Linked DNA regions of Prolixibacter sp. NT017. The protein of the gene in region 1 binds, or shares a complex with, the protein of each later gene. Links are inferred from orthologs where the notes say so. Each region holds a gene or a part of one and is shown on either strand. Other genes may lie near its edges.

The links.
Region 2: the proteins of dnaB (region 1) and dnaG are in contact, whole or in part, in a crystal structure (PDB 2R6A), measured with the Geobacillus stearothermophilus proteins. The link is inferred for Prolixibacter sp. NT017 from one-to-one orthologs. Residues at the interface, in WP_033016901.1 of Geobacillus stearothermophilus: Ser13, Glu15, Ala16, Gln18, Glu91, Leu92, Asp94, Ala95, Val96, Pro97, Thr98, Ala99, Ala100, Asn101, Tyr104, Tyr105, Ile108; in WP_049624496.1 of Geobacillus stearothermophilus: Lys456, Leu457, Leu458, Pro459, Ala460, Asn463, Ala464, Leu467, Leu535, Leu536, Ile537, Ala538, Gln544, Glu545, Asp548, Tyr549, His552.

What each region holds. Positions count from the first base shown.
Region 1 is NZ_BLAV01000001.1:3,767,994-3,776,197, reverse strand. Bases 2,560-5,468 are described here. They hold dnaB (replicative DNA helicase), read left to right. Parts: upstream 2,560-3,187; coding sequence 3,188-4,750; downstream 4,751-5,468. Other genes in these bases: GJU87_RS15730 (asparagine synthetase B), read left to right, coding at 4,777-5,468; GJU87_RS15740 (D-alanine--D-alanine ligase), read left to right, coding at 2,560-2,982. Outside these bases: GJU87_RS15750 (PASTA domain-containing protein), read left to right, coding at 109-912; GJU87_RS15745 (RluA family pseudouridine synthase), read left to right, coding at 923-1,978; more of GJU87_RS15740, read left to right, coding at 1,990-2,559; more of GJU87_RS15730, read left to right, coding at 5,469-6,036; GJU87_RS15725 (HU family DNA-binding protein), read left to right, coding at 6,353-6,730; GJU87_RS15720 (hypothetical protein), read right to left, coding at 7,083-8,198. UniProt on the Escherichia coli protein: The main replicative DNA helicase, it participates in initiation and elongation during chromosome replication. Travels ahead of the DNA replisome, separating dsDNA into templates for DNA synthesis.
Region 2 is NZ_BLAV01000001.1:4,514,175-4,522,390, forward strand. What follows is about bases 2,892-5,812. They hold dnaG (DNA primase), read left to right. Parts: upstream 2,892-3,330; coding sequence 3,331-5,295; downstream 5,296-5,812. Other genes in these bases: GJU87_RS18795 (RNA-binding protein), read right to left, coding at 2,892-3,063; GJU87_RS18805 (NAD-dependent epimerase/dehydratase family protein), read left to right, coding at 5,379-5,812. Outside these bases: GJU87_RS18780 (NAD-dependent deacylase), read right to left, coding at 1-2; GJU87_RS18785 (YkgJ family cysteine cluster protein), read left to right, coding at 116-865; more of GJU87_RS18795, read right to left, coding at 2,653-2,891; more of GJU87_RS18805, read left to right, coding at 5,813-6,407; metK (methionine adenosyltransferase), read right to left, coding at 7,743-8,216. UniProt on the Escherichia coli protein: RNA polymerase that catalyzes the synthesis of short RNA molecules used as primers for DNA polymerase during DNA replication.

The DNA.
Region 1 (8,204 bases):
AGATACACGCCTTCGGTTTTTTTGTGGGCAACAGGTGCGATAAATTTTTACTTTTCGACTTTAGGATTAATTTTGTTGCAAGGTCATATTCACCCTAGATAAGAAGATATGTCATTCCGAAAATTTCTGAAAAGCAAGGTTTTTTGGCTGAATGTAATTCTGGCCGTTGTGCTTACGCTTATTTTGCTGTGGTTGACGATGTATGCGCTGTCGAAGTATACGCATCACGGCGAAGCATTTCCAACTCCAAATCTTACCGGACTGGAGCAGACGGATTGGGAAAAAGTAGCCAAGAACAAAGATATTGACGTGGTTATTCGTGATTCGGTGTACCACACCGATTTCTCGCCGGGTTCGGTGATTGAGCAGATGCCCAGGAGTGGGCACTACATTAAGGCGGGACGCACGGTTTATGTAACCATTGCAGCGGTTAAGCCGGAAATGGTCCAACTGCCTAAGTTGACCGATGTTTCGTTACGGGAAGCCCGGGTATTGCTTCAATCTAAGAGTCTGAAATTAGGCGATGTGACCTTCAGCCCTTCGGAGTTCAATAATTTGGTGCTTGCGCAGAAGCTGCACGGTTCCAGTATTGATCCGGGTATTCTGGTTCCCCGGGGAACAGCTATCGATTTGGTTGTAGGAAAGACCATGGAGAATAAGCGGACGGTTGTACCCGATTTGACCGGATACACATATGATGAAGGGCGAAAAATTTTGCAGGATGTGTCTTTGACGGTTGGTGCTGTTATTTACAGCAAAGATGTCAAGACAGAGGAAGATTCGACGAATGCGGTCATTTGGCAGCAATCGCCGGAATTTAACAGGCACGAAGGTGTCGAAATTGGCCATTCGGTCGATCTGTGGCTGAAGCTTCCGGTTGACAGCCTTTCTTCGGGCGACGATAATAAATAAGGAGTTTTTGATGACAGAAAAGAATTTGCCGGTAGATGATCGGGACGAGCAGGATGACGATAATGAAATGTTTGAGCATTACCGGCTCACCGTCGATCCGGGGCAGAAGCCTTTGCGCATCGATAAATTTTTAGTCAACCGCATCGATACCGCTTCCCGCAGTCGGATTCAGTCAGCTGCCGAAGCCGGTAGTATTCTGGTGAATAATGTCTCTGTAAAAGCCAACTACAAGGTAAAGCCCGATGATGAGATTTCCATTGTGATGGATTACCCGCGTCGCGAGCTGAAAATTATTCCGGAAGATATTCCGCTCGACATCGTATACGAAGACGACGACTTGCTGGTGATTAATAAACCGGCCGGATTGGTGGTTCATCCCGGGCACGGAAATTATTCCGGAACACTGGTGAATGCATTGGCCTATCGCTACAAGGACTTGCCGCTTTACGGCGGCGACGATCCGCGCCCGGGACTGGTGCACCGCATCGATAAAAATACGACGGGATTGTTGGTTGTTGCCAAGACCGAAATGGCTAAGAATCATTTGGCAGCACAGTTTTTCAATAAGACAACCAAGCGAAAGTATAACGCCATTGTTTGGGGAAACCTGAAGGAGGACGAAGGAACAATTGAAGGTAACATCGGCCGTAGTTTGAAAAACCGGCAGGTGTTCACGGTTTTCCCGGAAGGAGATTATGGCAAGCCTGCCGTGACGCATTACAAAGTGATTGAAAAGCTTGGGTACGTCAACCTGGTCGAATGTGTACTGGAAACCGGACGCACGCATCAAATCAGGGTGCACATGCGCTACATTGGCCATCCGCTGTTCAACGATGACAATTATGGCGGCGATAAAATTTTGAAAGGAACCACCTTCACGAAATACAAGCAGTTTGTGGAAAACTGTTTCCAGCTTCTTCCCCGGCAGGCGCTGCACGCTAAAATGCTGGGATTTATACACCCGCGTACCGGTGAAGAAATGATTTTTGATTCGGAATTGCCTGAAGACATGACGCAGGTAATCGAAAAGTGGCGAACCTATATTTCAAACAGAAACCAGTTTTAATCGTAACCGGAATGACAAAGAGAAACATTGCAGTAGTGGTTGGCGGCGATTCGTCGGAGTATGTAGTTTCGATGAATAGTGGCGCCAATGTGATGAAATCAATCGATCGGGAGCACTTTACACCGTGGATGGTAAAAATGAGGAACGGTGTGTGGGAAGTGATTGACGGTGAAACGAAGATCGCCAATGTCGATAAGTCGGATTTCTCATTTTCGGTTGATGGTAAAAAGATTCAGCTTGAATATGCTTATATCATCATTCACGGTTCTCCGGGCGAGAATGGTATTCTGCAAGGTTATTTCGATCTGATTGGTATTCCGTACTCTTCGAGCGATACCGAATCGTCGGCGTTGACATTTAATAAATTCTATTGCAATAATTTTCTCCGGACATCGGGAATTGAAATGGCGCGTTCGTTTCATCTCGTGAAAGGAGATGACTATGATATTGATGTGATTCTGTCGGAATTGGGATTGCCCATTTTTGTAAAGCCAAATGCGGGTGGGTCCAGCTTTGGTATCACGAAAGTAAAAACGGCTGATGAGCTGAAGCCTGCTATCGAAAAAGCATTTGAAGAGGATGATGAAGTACTGGTCGATGAATTTATCTCGGGAACCGAGTTCACTTGTGGTCTGGTGAAAATCGGCGAAAAAAAGCTGGTTTTCCCGGCAACCGAAATTATTCCCAGGAACGAGTTCTTCAATTACGAATCGAAATATGTAGCCGGAATGGCCGAAGAGATTACTCCGGCCCGGATATCGGAAGAGGCGATGCTGGAAATTCAGGCGCTGTCGTCCCAGATTTATGACCTGTGTGGCTGCAACGGAATTGTTCGTATCGACTTCATCCGGCACGAGGGACGTTTCTATTTTCTCGAAGTAAATACCATTCCCGGCATGACCGGAACCAGCTTTATTCCACAGCAAGTAGAGGCCATGGAGCTCGATTTGAAAGAGTTATTAACAGAAATCATCGAAGAGGGAATTAATAAGGCTAAAGTGTAGTTATCAACTGAAATTGTTCACATCTTGTTGACAACTCTGTTTACAGGGTGTTTACGGTGTTGGTGATTTCTTGTGAGTAAATAGGTAACGTGCTGATAGAACGCACATGTACTGCCGATGGTGGATAAAATATCCCATATGACATGGTCGGAATCGTTATTTTTGAATCTTTGCAGACCCAAGAACGCACTAATTTTTAAGTTAAATGGCTGGCGAAAATTACAATAACCGCAATAAAAACAGAGGTAAGTTAACACTGGATCAACTCAACGCGCAATACGGTAAAATACCGCCGCAAGCGCTCGAGGTAGAGGAGGCCGTATTGGGAGCGCTCATGCTCGAGCGGGATGCTTACATTGCTGTGGCGGATATTTTGAAGCCCGAAAGTTTTTATAAGGAGGAGCATCAGAGAATTTTCAAAGCCATCCAGGATTTAAGTGCCAACGAAAAACCGGTCGACTTGCTCATGGTAACGCAGGAGCTGAAGAACCGGGAAGAGTTGGAAGAAGTTGGCGGCCCGCTTTACATTACGCAGCTGACCAGCAAAGTAGCCTCCGCGGCGCACATTGAGTTTCACGCTCGCATCATTGCGCAGAAGCACATCCAGCGTGAACTCATTCGTATTTCCACCGAAATCCAGACCAAGTCGTACGACGATACCATGGAACTGGAGGATTTGATCGATTATGCCGAAGGTTCTTTGTTCAAAGTAACCGAAGGTAGTATCACCAAGGAATCGCAGCCTATTAAGCCTATTTTGAGGGAAGCCATCGAACAGATTGAAGAGAACTCGAAGAAGGAAGAAGGACTGAGCGGTGTTCCTTCGGGCTTTACGCGTCTGGATAGGATGACTTCCGGTTGGCAGAAAACGGACCTGATGATTATTGCTGCTCGTCCGGCGATGGGAAAAACAGCTTTTGTCTTGTCGATGGCCCGTAACATGGCCGTTGATCACCATGTGCCTGTCGCTGTATTCTCATTGGAGATGTCGTCGATTCAGCTGGTGAATCGATTGATTGCTGCTGAAACGGAACTGGGTTCAGAAAAACTGAAGACCGGCCGGTTGGAAAACTGGGAATGGGAACAGCTGAACCGCAAAATAAAAAACTTAGAGGAAGCCTCACTTTTCATTGACGATACACCCGCACTTTCCATTTTCGAGTTCAGGGCAAAAGCCCGGCGTTTAAAGATGCAACACAACATCGGCATTATCATTGTCGACTATTTGCAGCTGATGACAGCCGGTTCGGAAGGAAGAGGAAGCCGAGAACAGGAGGTGAGTACGATTTCACGTAACCTGAAAGCGATAGCGAAAGAGGTGGATGTGCCTATTATCGCGTTGTCGCAGCTGAACCGTTCGGTTGAATCGCGCGATGGAAAACGTCCGCAGCTTTCCGACCTTCGTGAATCGGGTGCGATTGAGCAGGATGCGGATATGGTTATGTTTATTCACCGCCCGGAATATTACGGCATCACGGAAGACGAAAGTGGTAATTCCCTTATCGGGATGGCTGAAATTATCATCGCTAAGCATCGTAACGGCGCCGTGGGTGATGTTCATTTGGCATTTAAGAGCCATTTGGCGCGCTTTAGTGACCCCGATGAAGAAAGTCTAGGAACCATGCCTGAAGATTTGGGAAATGGGCAGGTTGGTGCTCGTTTTAGTTCAAAGATGAACGAAGACGACAATGGTCCGTTCGAAAAGAGTTTGGGCACACAAGGCTTCCCGGCTGCCGGCGGAGGTCTCGACGACGAGACACCTTTCTGAGAAGGACTTCTCAAAACAGGTTGAATATGAAGCGAATTTTCTCTCTGGTGACTCTACTGTTTATCTTGGTAGTAAAAGCACACGCAGCTTTTTTGCTGATTCCCATGGATGATCAGCAGAAAAATCACCTCAAAGCTTATGGCGTTGTTTATTGGGCTCTTCAGCAGGATGTGGAAGTGAAGTGGCTGTTGAATTACCGGGGAGGAAGTTTCCTGATGCCATCGAACCGGAATGTCCATGACGAGTGCCTGATTCGTGGCGTTAGCGTAGAGACGATTCCAGATGCGAAAGCTTCATCAATCCTTCAGTACATTGCACGTGAAGACGTGAACATGGATGCCGTTGCCATGCAGAAAGCGCCTAAAATTGCAGTCTATTCCCCTCCAAATAAGCAACCCTGGGATGATGCGGTAACCCTCGTGTTAAGCTATGCGGAAATTCCATACGATGTTGTTTACGATCAAGAAATTCTTGATGGGAAGTTAAAGAATTACGACTGGTTGCACCTTCATCACGAAGATTTCACCGGTGAGTTTGGGAAGTTCTACCGGAACTATCATAACATGCCATGGTACCAGGAGGAGGTACGTGTTAATCGCGAAATGGCGGAAAAAAACGGATTTCAGAAAGTTTCCAAGCTCAAGCTTAAGGTCGCAGAAATCATTAAAAATTTCGTCAAAAACGGCGGCTTTCTGTTTGCCATGTGTGCAGCAACCGATACCTACGACATTGCTCTGGCTGCCCACAACACCGATATTTGTGGGCCTATGTATGACGGCGACCCGGAAGATCCGGACATGGATAGCAAGTTGGACTTTGGCAACACGCTGGCTTTTCAGAATTTTCACATTGTCAAAGACCCCTACGCTTATGAGTTTTCCGATATTGACGTAACGGAAACCAGAAAAGTAAAGCCGGAAGACGATTATTTCACCTTGTTTGATTATTCAGCAAAGTGGGATCCCGTGCCAACGATGCTCACACAGGACCACACTCGGATTATTAAAGGTTTTATGGGGCAAACTACGGCGTTTAACGAGGATAAATTAAAAGCGAATATTCTCATCATGGGTGAAAATAAAGCAGCCCATGAGGCGCGTTATATTCACGGTGATTATGGAAAGGGTTTTTTCTCTTTTTACGGCGGCCACGATCCGGAAGATTACCGGCATTTAGTGGGCGATCCACCGACCGATTTAAGCCTTCATCCCAACTCACCCGGCTACCGGCTAATCTTAAATAATGTTTTATTTCCTGCCGCGCGTAAAAAGAAACATAAAACTTAGCAAACGCACTTCCTTCCCGTTAAAGTTGTAACGTTTGAGTTTTGTATTAGCCGCCTTATTGGCAAATTAACTCTTAAATTCCTCTCTTTTTTGTCGAGTACGCGTTGGAAATGAAAAAAAAATCACCTTGATAGAAATTTTTTTTCATCCTGATGAAAATATTATTCCATCGGGATGAAAGTAAATTTCCTTCCTGATGAAGCTGTTTGTCTGCTATAGCTGAGAAATTTATGTTGTGTGGAAAAATTGAATTTTTGAGAATAAAGTTCTAAATTCATTCATGATAAATTTATGTTCCACCAATAAAAATTTAGTTATGCTAAATTACAAACTAATCGAACGAGGGGTTCCCGGAAATCCCGAAGCTCCCAAGAAGCTATATGCTATGCCTGTTATAAACGGGAAAAAAGACATCCAGTCATTGAGTTCTGATATTATGGATATCTCTTCGTTAAGCAGGGGAGATATTAATAGTGTAATTATTAATTTGGTTGAAAGAATACCGAAGATTCTTCTTGACGGACAATCAGTCAGCTTAGGCGAGTTAGGAACGCTACGAATCAGTTTTAGTAGTGAGGGGGTCGAGTCGGAGGAGGATTTTTCGACCTCGAAAATTAAAAACGTGAAGGTCATCTTTACCCCGGGGAAGCTGATAAAAGAGGAGATAAAACGCGCACATTTTGCTGCTAAATAGACGTAGTTAAGTGCCTAAGAAAACCCCGCTGAAATTAATTTTCGGCGGGGTTTTTTATTTACCATATGGTGTCATACTATTTTAACGAGTACAAAAAAAAAGAGCAGGAATTCCGGAGATTTCCTGCTCATACTAAACCAGGGAATAAATTGGGAATAGCTGGAATAGTAAAATCTTTTGCTATTCAACCAGTCAATTAAAAGCCTGGGTTTAGATTAAAATCCCCCTTGCGGGGAATTGTATTTTACTTGAAGAACAGGAGCCCGGAGAGAGAGTGTGTGTGATTGTTGTATCTCTAATCTATGAGTATAGGTAGTATTAAAAACGGGCTCCTGTATATTCTCAGTATGTTTTAGTATTTATACTCAATTTCAATCGATGAGTCTTCCAAAACACCTTGCGGTTTGTTAACGGCAGTCACCATCAGGATGCCATACATGTAATCACCGGTACCACGTTTGGTGCGGAAGATGTATACATCACCTGCAGAAGCATTAGGAACAGATGTTACGGCTCCTGAGAAATCAGTTGCTTCAATGGCTGCCATGTCGGCATTCTTGTAATCCTCATCGCTGGCTTTAACCAATTGAGCATTGTTCAGTGCATTAAAACCGACTTCAACCGGACCACCCAGTATTGGATAAGCAGCTGTAAACTGTACATCCGCACTATCGCCGGCAGTCGCCGTATCAACGAGTCTTGCTTTCATCAGGTCGTATGCCTGGTTGCTGGTAGTATCCAGAGTGAAAGTTTCAACATTGGCAAGACTGTAAGGAGCAATCGGGACCGGGGCAACTGAAGAGGCTGTTTTGCTACCGGCTGTACCAGTTACTTTTACATAAAGCGTATCGCCTACCTGGTAATCAGTTCCTTTTACCTCAATTGAATCGCTTGTATTGAAAGGACCAGCCATCGCAGCATAAGTTCCATTCGCGCCGACTTTTGTTTCAACAGTAACTCCGTCGACTGATTCTGTTACCGGTTCAACGGCGAATTTCACATGAAAAACAGTGTCGGTACGGTGAGTCACATCAGGAACTTCAATCGAAATTGGATCAGCAACGGTAATTGTTTTATAACGAGTTATGTTTTTACCGTTGTATGAGCCTGAAAATTGCAGACTTGCTGAATAATCGATGCCTGATATGCCTAACTGGCTATTGGTGAGTGTCATCGAGCCGCTACCGTCAGTCAAATCAATAGTCCCAAGATCTTTTTGTGTATCTGAAAGGACATTGCCGTCTGCATCGGAGCTACTCAATAGAGTAACACTCAAAGAAGAAAGGTTCTTCTGCTGGTTTTCAATTGATACCGTGGCAGAATTGTCGAGGCTTGTTAAGCCATCACTTGAAATAAAGAACTCTGTGCCGAGATTCGTAAAATCTACTTTGTTAGCTTCATCTTGCTGACATGCCGTCATGAAAAGAGTGAAAGCTATTCCCACAGATAAGATTATATATTTTTTCATTTGATT
Region 2 (8,216 bases), 750 kb from region 1 along the record:
ATTGGCCCGATAACTCTTTAGGTTAAATGTTCGTATGAAAATATACGAAGAATGAGTGAAACCATTATATGGATTCGATAAATCGATATCTTGTTGTTGTTCTAATTTTTACTGTATGACACGGAAAAACCATGATCCGTATACCGAAATTGACCAGGCTTTTTTTGCTGATGGATACCGTTTAGCGGCGAGTAACCTGGAAGATAATTTGACCAGGGATTCGCTTTTGGCACATCTAAAAACGCAATATAGCGTTATCGATAGTCTATTGGAAGCTTTTCAGCATAGAGTCGAGTCCAGTGGCAGTCAAATCGATTGCCGGCGGGGGTGTTCATGGTGTTGTCATCAGCAGGTGTTGGTAATGCCGGCAGAGATGCTGTTAATCACTGACTATATCGGGACGAATTTCGATGATGAAACGAAGGAATCGATTCTGAGTCTCGCTGTTGACAAAGATGAGAAAGTAAAAGGCTTAGTGGCTGAGAAGGCTTTGCAGGCAAAAATTCCGTGTCCGTTGCTCCAGGACGGGAGCTGCAGCGTTTATCCGGTTCGGCCAATGGCGTGCCGAATTTATTTGTCCTCTAATCTGAATAGCTGTCTTCAGGAATTTCATCATCCCGAGAACCCGGATGTATATCCGGAGTTATTCGATTTTCCACTGCATGCGGGCCGAATGATGAACAGTGGATTAATTCATTACCTGAAAGAAAAAGGGATTTCGGTACACGAAAACCGACTGGAAAAAATTCTGAGAGTACTGTTGGGAAATCCCGATAAGGGGAATAACTGGTTATCGGGGTCTGATGATTTCGGTGAAGGCCATGAACAAGTTGAGGAAATTGTTCGGCTAAGAGAAAAAGCATAAAAAAGAGGCTGTCCAAAAAGTAAAATTGGACAGCCTTTGTTTTTGTTGTCGCTTTAAGGTTTGTATCTTAAAGGTGCTAATGACAACACGATCAAACGTACGATTTAAAAGTGTTACTTCCCAACAGTCGGTACTGTTTCCGGGTAACCTAAGCGATAAAATAGCGGCTAATCACCCGGTTCGTCTGGTTAACCAGGTTGTTGACCAGTTAAACATAGACGATATTTTATCGACCTATAAAGGAGGCGGAACAAGTTCGTATCATCCGCGGGTAATGATTAAGATACTGTTTTACAGTTATCTGAACAATGTCTATTCCTGCCGGAAAATAGAACGGCAACTTCAGGAAAATATCCATTACATGTGGCTTTCGGGTGAAGCAACGCCTAATTTCAGGACCATAAACAATTTCCGAAGTCAGAAATTAAAAAATAAAATCCATCAGTTGTTTGCCTCGATGGTTCGGTTGATGAACGAAATGGGGTACGTGAGCCTGGATGTACAATACATTGACGGGACAAAAATCGAAGCAACGTCAAATCGCTATACGTTTGTTTGGCGTGGCTCGGTTGAAAAATACAAGGATAAGCTTGAAGCCAAAATCGAAAAGGTATTAAAAGAGATTCAGGCAAGCATTGAAGTGGACTCAGCTTCCCCTGAAGAAGACCACCTGCCACAGCCGATTGATTCCGAACTGTTACAAAAGAAAATCAACCAGTTAAATGAACAACTCTCAAAACTGAACAGGAAACAGCAAAAACAGTTGAAACAACTGGAATCGGATTCCCTGCCCAAACTGAAAAAATACAAACAGCAACTCGAAACCCTGGGGCAAAGGAACAGCTACTCGAAAACCGATACCGATGCCACCTTCATGCGCATGAAAGAGGATCATATGAAAAACGGGCAGTTAAAGCCTGCTTACAATACTCAAATCAGCACGGAGAACCAGTTTATTACCCATTTTTCACTCCATCAACGTCCCGGCGATACCGCCACCCTGATACCGCACCTTGACCATTTTGGAGCACTTTACAACAGGCGATCATCCACGGTGATTGCCGACTCAGGCTATGGCAGCGAAGAGAACTACCAATATCTGGAAAATCAGGACATAAAAGCCTTTGTCAAGTACAACTACTTTCATAAAGAACAAAAAAGAAGTCAAAGAAATAATGCTTTTTTGCCAGCAAACCTGTATTATAATAAGGAAAAGGATTTTTATGTCTGTCCCATGGGACAACGCATGAACAGGGTGAGTAACAACAGGCGCAAAACACAGTTGGGATATCAATACCAGGTGAGTATCTACCAGTCACAAAATTGCACCGGATGCCCGCTTCGGGGGCTGTGCTATAAAGCCATGGGGAACCGAAAGCTCGAAATCAACCACAAGCTAAATCGATTACGCCGGCTGGCAAGAGAAAGGTTAACCAGTGAAGAAGGCCTTTACCACCGCAGCATGCGCCCCATCGAACCGGAAGCGGTGTTTGGGCAGCTGAAATCAAACAACAAATTTAACCGGTTTACCCTCAAAGGATTATCCAAGGTGGAAGTAGAGTTTGGGTTAATGGCCATTGGACACAACTTGAGGAAGTTAGTGGCCCTAACTATGTCCAAACGTCCGAAAAATTCCGTTCCTTATACAATTATTTTCGTTTTTGAAGCAATATCCTGCACAAAAGCAGACATACAACAATGCCTACCAAAAATCAGGAAAATGTTCGGAACAATCAGGTTCGCTGCTTAAAAAATGAGGCCGCCCTTTTTGGACAGCCTCCTCTTTTTTAGTACCTTCTATCGGAGCGACGGTTGAAATCTCTGTTTCCACCATCCCGGTTAAAATCTCTGTTTCCACCCTCGCGACGGTAACCTCCTTCACGACGATATCCACCGCCACCACCACGGTTGCCTCCTTCACGACGGTAGCCACCGCGATCATCACGTCCGCCGCCTTCGCGGGGCGCTGATTTCTTAACGACAATTGTGCTGCCCTGAAGCTCTGATTCGTTCAGTTCACTGATTGCTTCATAAGCTTCCGGTTCATTAGGCATTTCAACAAATCCATATCTTTTGGAGTTCCCGGTTTCCCGGTCGAAGATAATTTTGGCGTAAGCAACTTCGCCATAGTGTGCAAAAAGATTCTCAAGGTCTTCGCTTGTAGTCTCGGAGCTCAGCTTTGCTACAAAAATGTTCATGATAAATAAAAATTATTAAATAAATAAAAGGGGTAATGAACGCGGTTAGAAGAGAGACAAGCAAAGCAAGTTTTTTTAGTTGGCTCACAGAACTTATTTCTAATCTATAAGTCAAAAGTAACCTAAAAATTTCAGATTGATACCAACCTTTGGTAAAGATTTTTTCAATTAAGTGTTAATTAACAAACCTATAGAATAATTTTCAAATCAACCGGATACAAGGACAAGCTGCCAATACGATCTGCCAATTTTCATTACTTTTGCTTCATGATTGATCAGGGTACGATACAACGCATACTGGACAGTTCCGAGATTGTGGACGTCGTTGGTGATTTTGTCACACTTAAACGGCGGGGAACCAATTTCATCGGTTTGTGCCCGTTTCATAACGAGAAGACTCCTTCGTTTAATGTGTCGCCTTCCAAGGGAATTTATAAGTGCTTTGGTTGCGGAAAAGGAGGAAGTGTAGTCAACTTTGTGATGGAGCATGAGCACCTTTCGTATGTGGAAGCCCTGAAGTGGTTGGCAAAGAAATACAACATAGAGGTAAACGAACGGGAAGAAACGCCCGAAGATATTCAGGCCCGTAACGATCGCGAGAGCCAGATGATTGTCACATCGTTTGCACAGAAATATTTCACCAGCCAGCTTTGGGACAGTAACGAAGGTCGGATTGCTGCATTGAGCTATTTCCGCGAACGCGGATTACGCGACGACATGGTCCGGAAATTCGAGTTAGGCTATTGTCCTTCCGGGAATGATGTTTTTACCCAGGAAGCCTTGAAAGCCGGCTATGAGATGAAATTCATGGAAAAGACCGGACTGACCATCAAGCGCGAAGATTGGATTCGCGACCGGTTCAGCGCCCGTGTCATGTTCCCTATTCATGGTGTTTCGGGGCGGGTAATTGCCTTTGGTGGCCGGACGCTTTCGCAGGATAAGAAAATAGCCAAATACCTCAATTCACCGGAATCGGATATTTACCACAAAAGCCGTGTTCTATACGGGATTTTCCAGGCGAAGCGCAGTATTATTCAAAACGACAAGTGCTATCTCGTGGAAGGATATACCGATGTTATTGCTATGCATCAGTCGGGCATTGAAAACGTGGTGGCATCGTCGGGTACATCGCTGACAAGCGACCAAATCAGGTTGATTCGCCGGTTTACCAATAACATCACCATTATTTACGATGGCGACCAGGCAGGTATCAAAGCATCTCTGCGGGGAATTGATTTGGTGTTGGAAGAAGGGGTGAACGTTAAAGTGCTTCCGCTTCCGGAAGGCGAAGATCCCGATTCGTTTTCACGTTCCATGGGGTCTTCAGAGTTGCAGGAATACATCGACAAAAACGAAACCGATTTCATCAAGTTCAAAACGCAGCTATTGCTGGAAGGTACCGAAAACGACCCGATTACACGAGCGCGATTGACGACCGATATCGTTCGTTCGGTTTCGGTTATCCCGGATGGAATTGTTAGGGCGGAATATCTGAAAGAGTGCAGTCGTTTGATGAATGTCCGGGAAGAGGTTCTGTACGAGGAGTTGCGGAAGCTGAAGCGCAAGCGCGACGACGAAATGTTTCGTAGAGAACAGCGGGTGCAGGTGCATCGTGAGAATATTCCGGAAGCACCAAATGTTGAAGTCAAGAAAGAGGCCGGACCGGTTAGTAATCCGTGTGCCATCGAAGAGAGGGAAGTGCTTCGTATGATGTTGAAGTATGGCGACCAGAAGCTTTTCGAAGTAGAAAACGATGAAGGTGAAACCGAAGTAATCACCGTCGCGGACTATTTTATATCGGAACTGGATGCGGATGGCATCGAATCGGTCGACCCGGTGATTCGGCAGGTTTTCCAGGAATGTGATGAACATTTCGGTGAAGAAGGCTTCGAACCGCTGCGTTACTTTGTTCAGCATCCCGATTCATCTGTTAGTCAGCTTTGCTCCAATATTTTGTCGGAAAAATATACCGAAAGTCAGTTTTGGAAAAAGCAGGGAAGTTACGTCGAAGAGGAACACGATATCTTGTACATGCTGGTGCCCCGGTTGTTGCAGGAGTATAAACTCCGGATGGTACGATTTCTCATCAACCAGGCTATCGACGAAATGAAAGAAGCAGCTAAAGGTGACGATTTTGAACAAATTGCCAATTTGCAGCGGAATATTCAGAATCTCAAATCGGTAGAGAAGGAGTTGTCGGATAAACTTGGCAAAAGGACCATTAATTTTTAAACCCAAACAGATACTGATTGGTTATCTCAAAACCACATAGCATCTTTGTGGTTTGTTTCCTTTTAATAAAAAAGAATTAGTTAATGATATATGTAACCGGCGGGACCGGAATGCTGGGGGCTCATCTGCTCCATCGCCTCACAAAAAACGGCTATCAGGTGAGAGCCTTGAAACGAGAGACCAGCAACCTGAACCAGATACAAAAAATATTTTCTTACTATAGTTCGGAAGAAGAGGCCAAACAACTTTTAGCAAAGATTGAGTGGGTTGACGGTGACTTGCTCGATCGTGATTCGATAAAAGAGCATCTTGTTGGTGTCGATTTTATTATCCATGCAGCAGCAATCGTTTCGTTTAACCGCGGGGATCGCAATGCGATGATTCATAGCAACGTTGAGGGAACAGCCAATCTGATTGATTTGGCAAAGGAAGCCGGAATCACTCGCTTTTGCCATGTAAGTTCTACTTCAGCTTTGGGAAATCCGCCCGAAGGAGTACCTGCTTCCGAAGAGCACGTTTGGAATAACAGCCGGAAACGGACTGCCTATGGCATGAGTAAATTCCTTTCCGAGATGGAAGTTTGGCGGGGAATGCATGAAGGCATGGAGGTGCTGATTGTGAATCCTGGTGTGATTATCGGCCCGGGAAACTGGGACAACGGAAGTCCTCAGCTTTTTAAGACCATTTGGAACGGCTTCCTGTTTTATACGAACGGGGGCACTGGTTTTGTCGATGTTCTCGATGTCGTTGAGGCAGTTGTTTCGATGATTGATCAGTCGCAGTGGGAGTCGGCAAAAAACGAACGATATGTGTTGGTAGCCCGAAATGTCAGGTTTCGCGAATTCTTTAACCTGGTTGCTGACAATCTGGGAAGAAAGCGACCTGTTATTCCGGCTGGAAAATGGGTTTTGGCAATTGGCTGGCGCGTCGCTCTGTTTGTATCCTGGTTTAGTTCCTCGAGGCCAGCTATCACCCGCGATAGTGTCAGTAGTTCCAACGAGATGAGTCACTATGACGGTTCCCGTATCACCCGGGTTGTTCCGTTTCAGTACACTGCAGTGGAAGAAAGCGTAGCCAGGGTATCGAAAATTTTTCTGAAAGAGCATCGCTAATCCAATTACAACTACCGTAGACTTGCATTAACGATATTTAAGTAGCGTTGAATTTACTTAACGTAATATTGTTGCACCTTTGTTCTCAAGGAAGAGCAAGTTTTTCATTGATATGTTAGAGTTAGTTGGTTTAGTCAGTTAGGTTTTACAAAGCCGGGTTCCCAGCCCGGCTTTTTTATGGTCTAAAGCGAGGTTTAACTTTCTTTAATACCTGTTTAAACGGGTTAACAGAAAAAACGGGCATCTTTGTTAACAGGAAAAGCAAGTTTTTTCATAGGAATCTTTAAGTTAGGTTAGTTTGGTTTAGTTAGGTTAGGTTATTAAGAAGTCGGGTTCCCAGCCCGACTTTTTTATGTCCTCATATTTCCTGATCCCATTTCAGCACTGGGATATCTTCCCGAATGATTTTCTATTTACTATAAGGTTTAACTTTCTTTAATACCTGTTTGAACGGGTTAACAGAAAAAACGGCCACCTTTGTTAACAGGAAAAGCAAGTTTTTTTCATAGGAATCTTTAAGTTAGGTTAGTTTGGTTTAGTTAGGTTAGTTTATAAAGAGTCGGGTTCCCAGCCCGGCTTTTTTTTGTCTCCTCCTTTCGGTCGAATAAAGTTTTCGCGATTCGGGCTGTGCAGAATTTAATCATTGTATCCTTCTTCCTTAACTTTTCTTAGTATCCGTTTTAAGCACTTAACAGAATATTGTTTCACCTATGTTTCTATGGAAAAGCAAGTTTTTTCATAGGAATCTTTAAGTTAGTTTGGTTAGGTTAGTTGATGAAAGAGCCGGTTGCCTTTGCAGGAACCGGCTCTTTTTATGTGCGAATCCGTTTTAATGCTGGTTGATTGGCTCAGGTTGCTGTGAGGCAACTTGATTTTTCCCTCCGGATCCACCATATATGGGCATTGGTTAGTCGAAAATATTTGCTTCTAAATTCGAAGCGGAAAACCGATTTGCTTCTGTAAAAACAAACACTAAATCCGGATGTCCGGACTTAGTGTTGCAGACTTTTCAAAAGCAAAACTTGATTAATGGATGCATGTACAAAGGCGAATTTGGGTTTTGGTTTCCGTTCGAAAATATGGTAAGTCTGGTATTTTTGCGAAACAAATAGTCAATTCGAATACACAAAAAGTAAAATTCAATATTCAAAAGATAAATACTGAATTGTGTATTGACTAATGTGACTTCATCAGTTGAATTATTAAGGAACAAATTGTCAGAAAGATAATAGCTGGGTATGCCACATCATATTCGACAATCGGTGGTGTTCCCCCCAAACAAAAAAGATCGCCCCAATAAGCGATCTTTTTTGTTTATGTAAGAAATGAAATTTGTTAAAGCATAAAATACTCTCTTATTTTCTCAACATAGTCGAGTTTCTCCCAGGTAAAGAGTTCTACTTCTCGTTCCAGCTTGCCCGAATACGGCGATTCAAAATTCTTGACGACGGTTCTTGGGGTCCGTCCCATGTGTCCGTAGGCAGCTGTTTCTTCGTAAATCGGATTACGAAGCTTCAACCGTTTTTCGATGGCAAACGGACGAAGGTCGAAAATCTCGCTAATCTTTTCCGCAATTTCGCTATCCGAAAGATCCACATTGGCCCTGCCATATGTGTTAACATAGATGTTTACCGGTTGGGCTACTCCAATGGCATATGCCAGCTGGACCAATATTTCATCGGCAACGTCGGCGGCTATCAGGTTTTTTGCAATGTGGCGCGCAGCATAAGCAGCCGAACGGTCTACCTTCGACGGGTCTTTTCCGGAAAATGCTCCTCCACCGTGTGCTCCTTTTCCTCCGTAAGTATC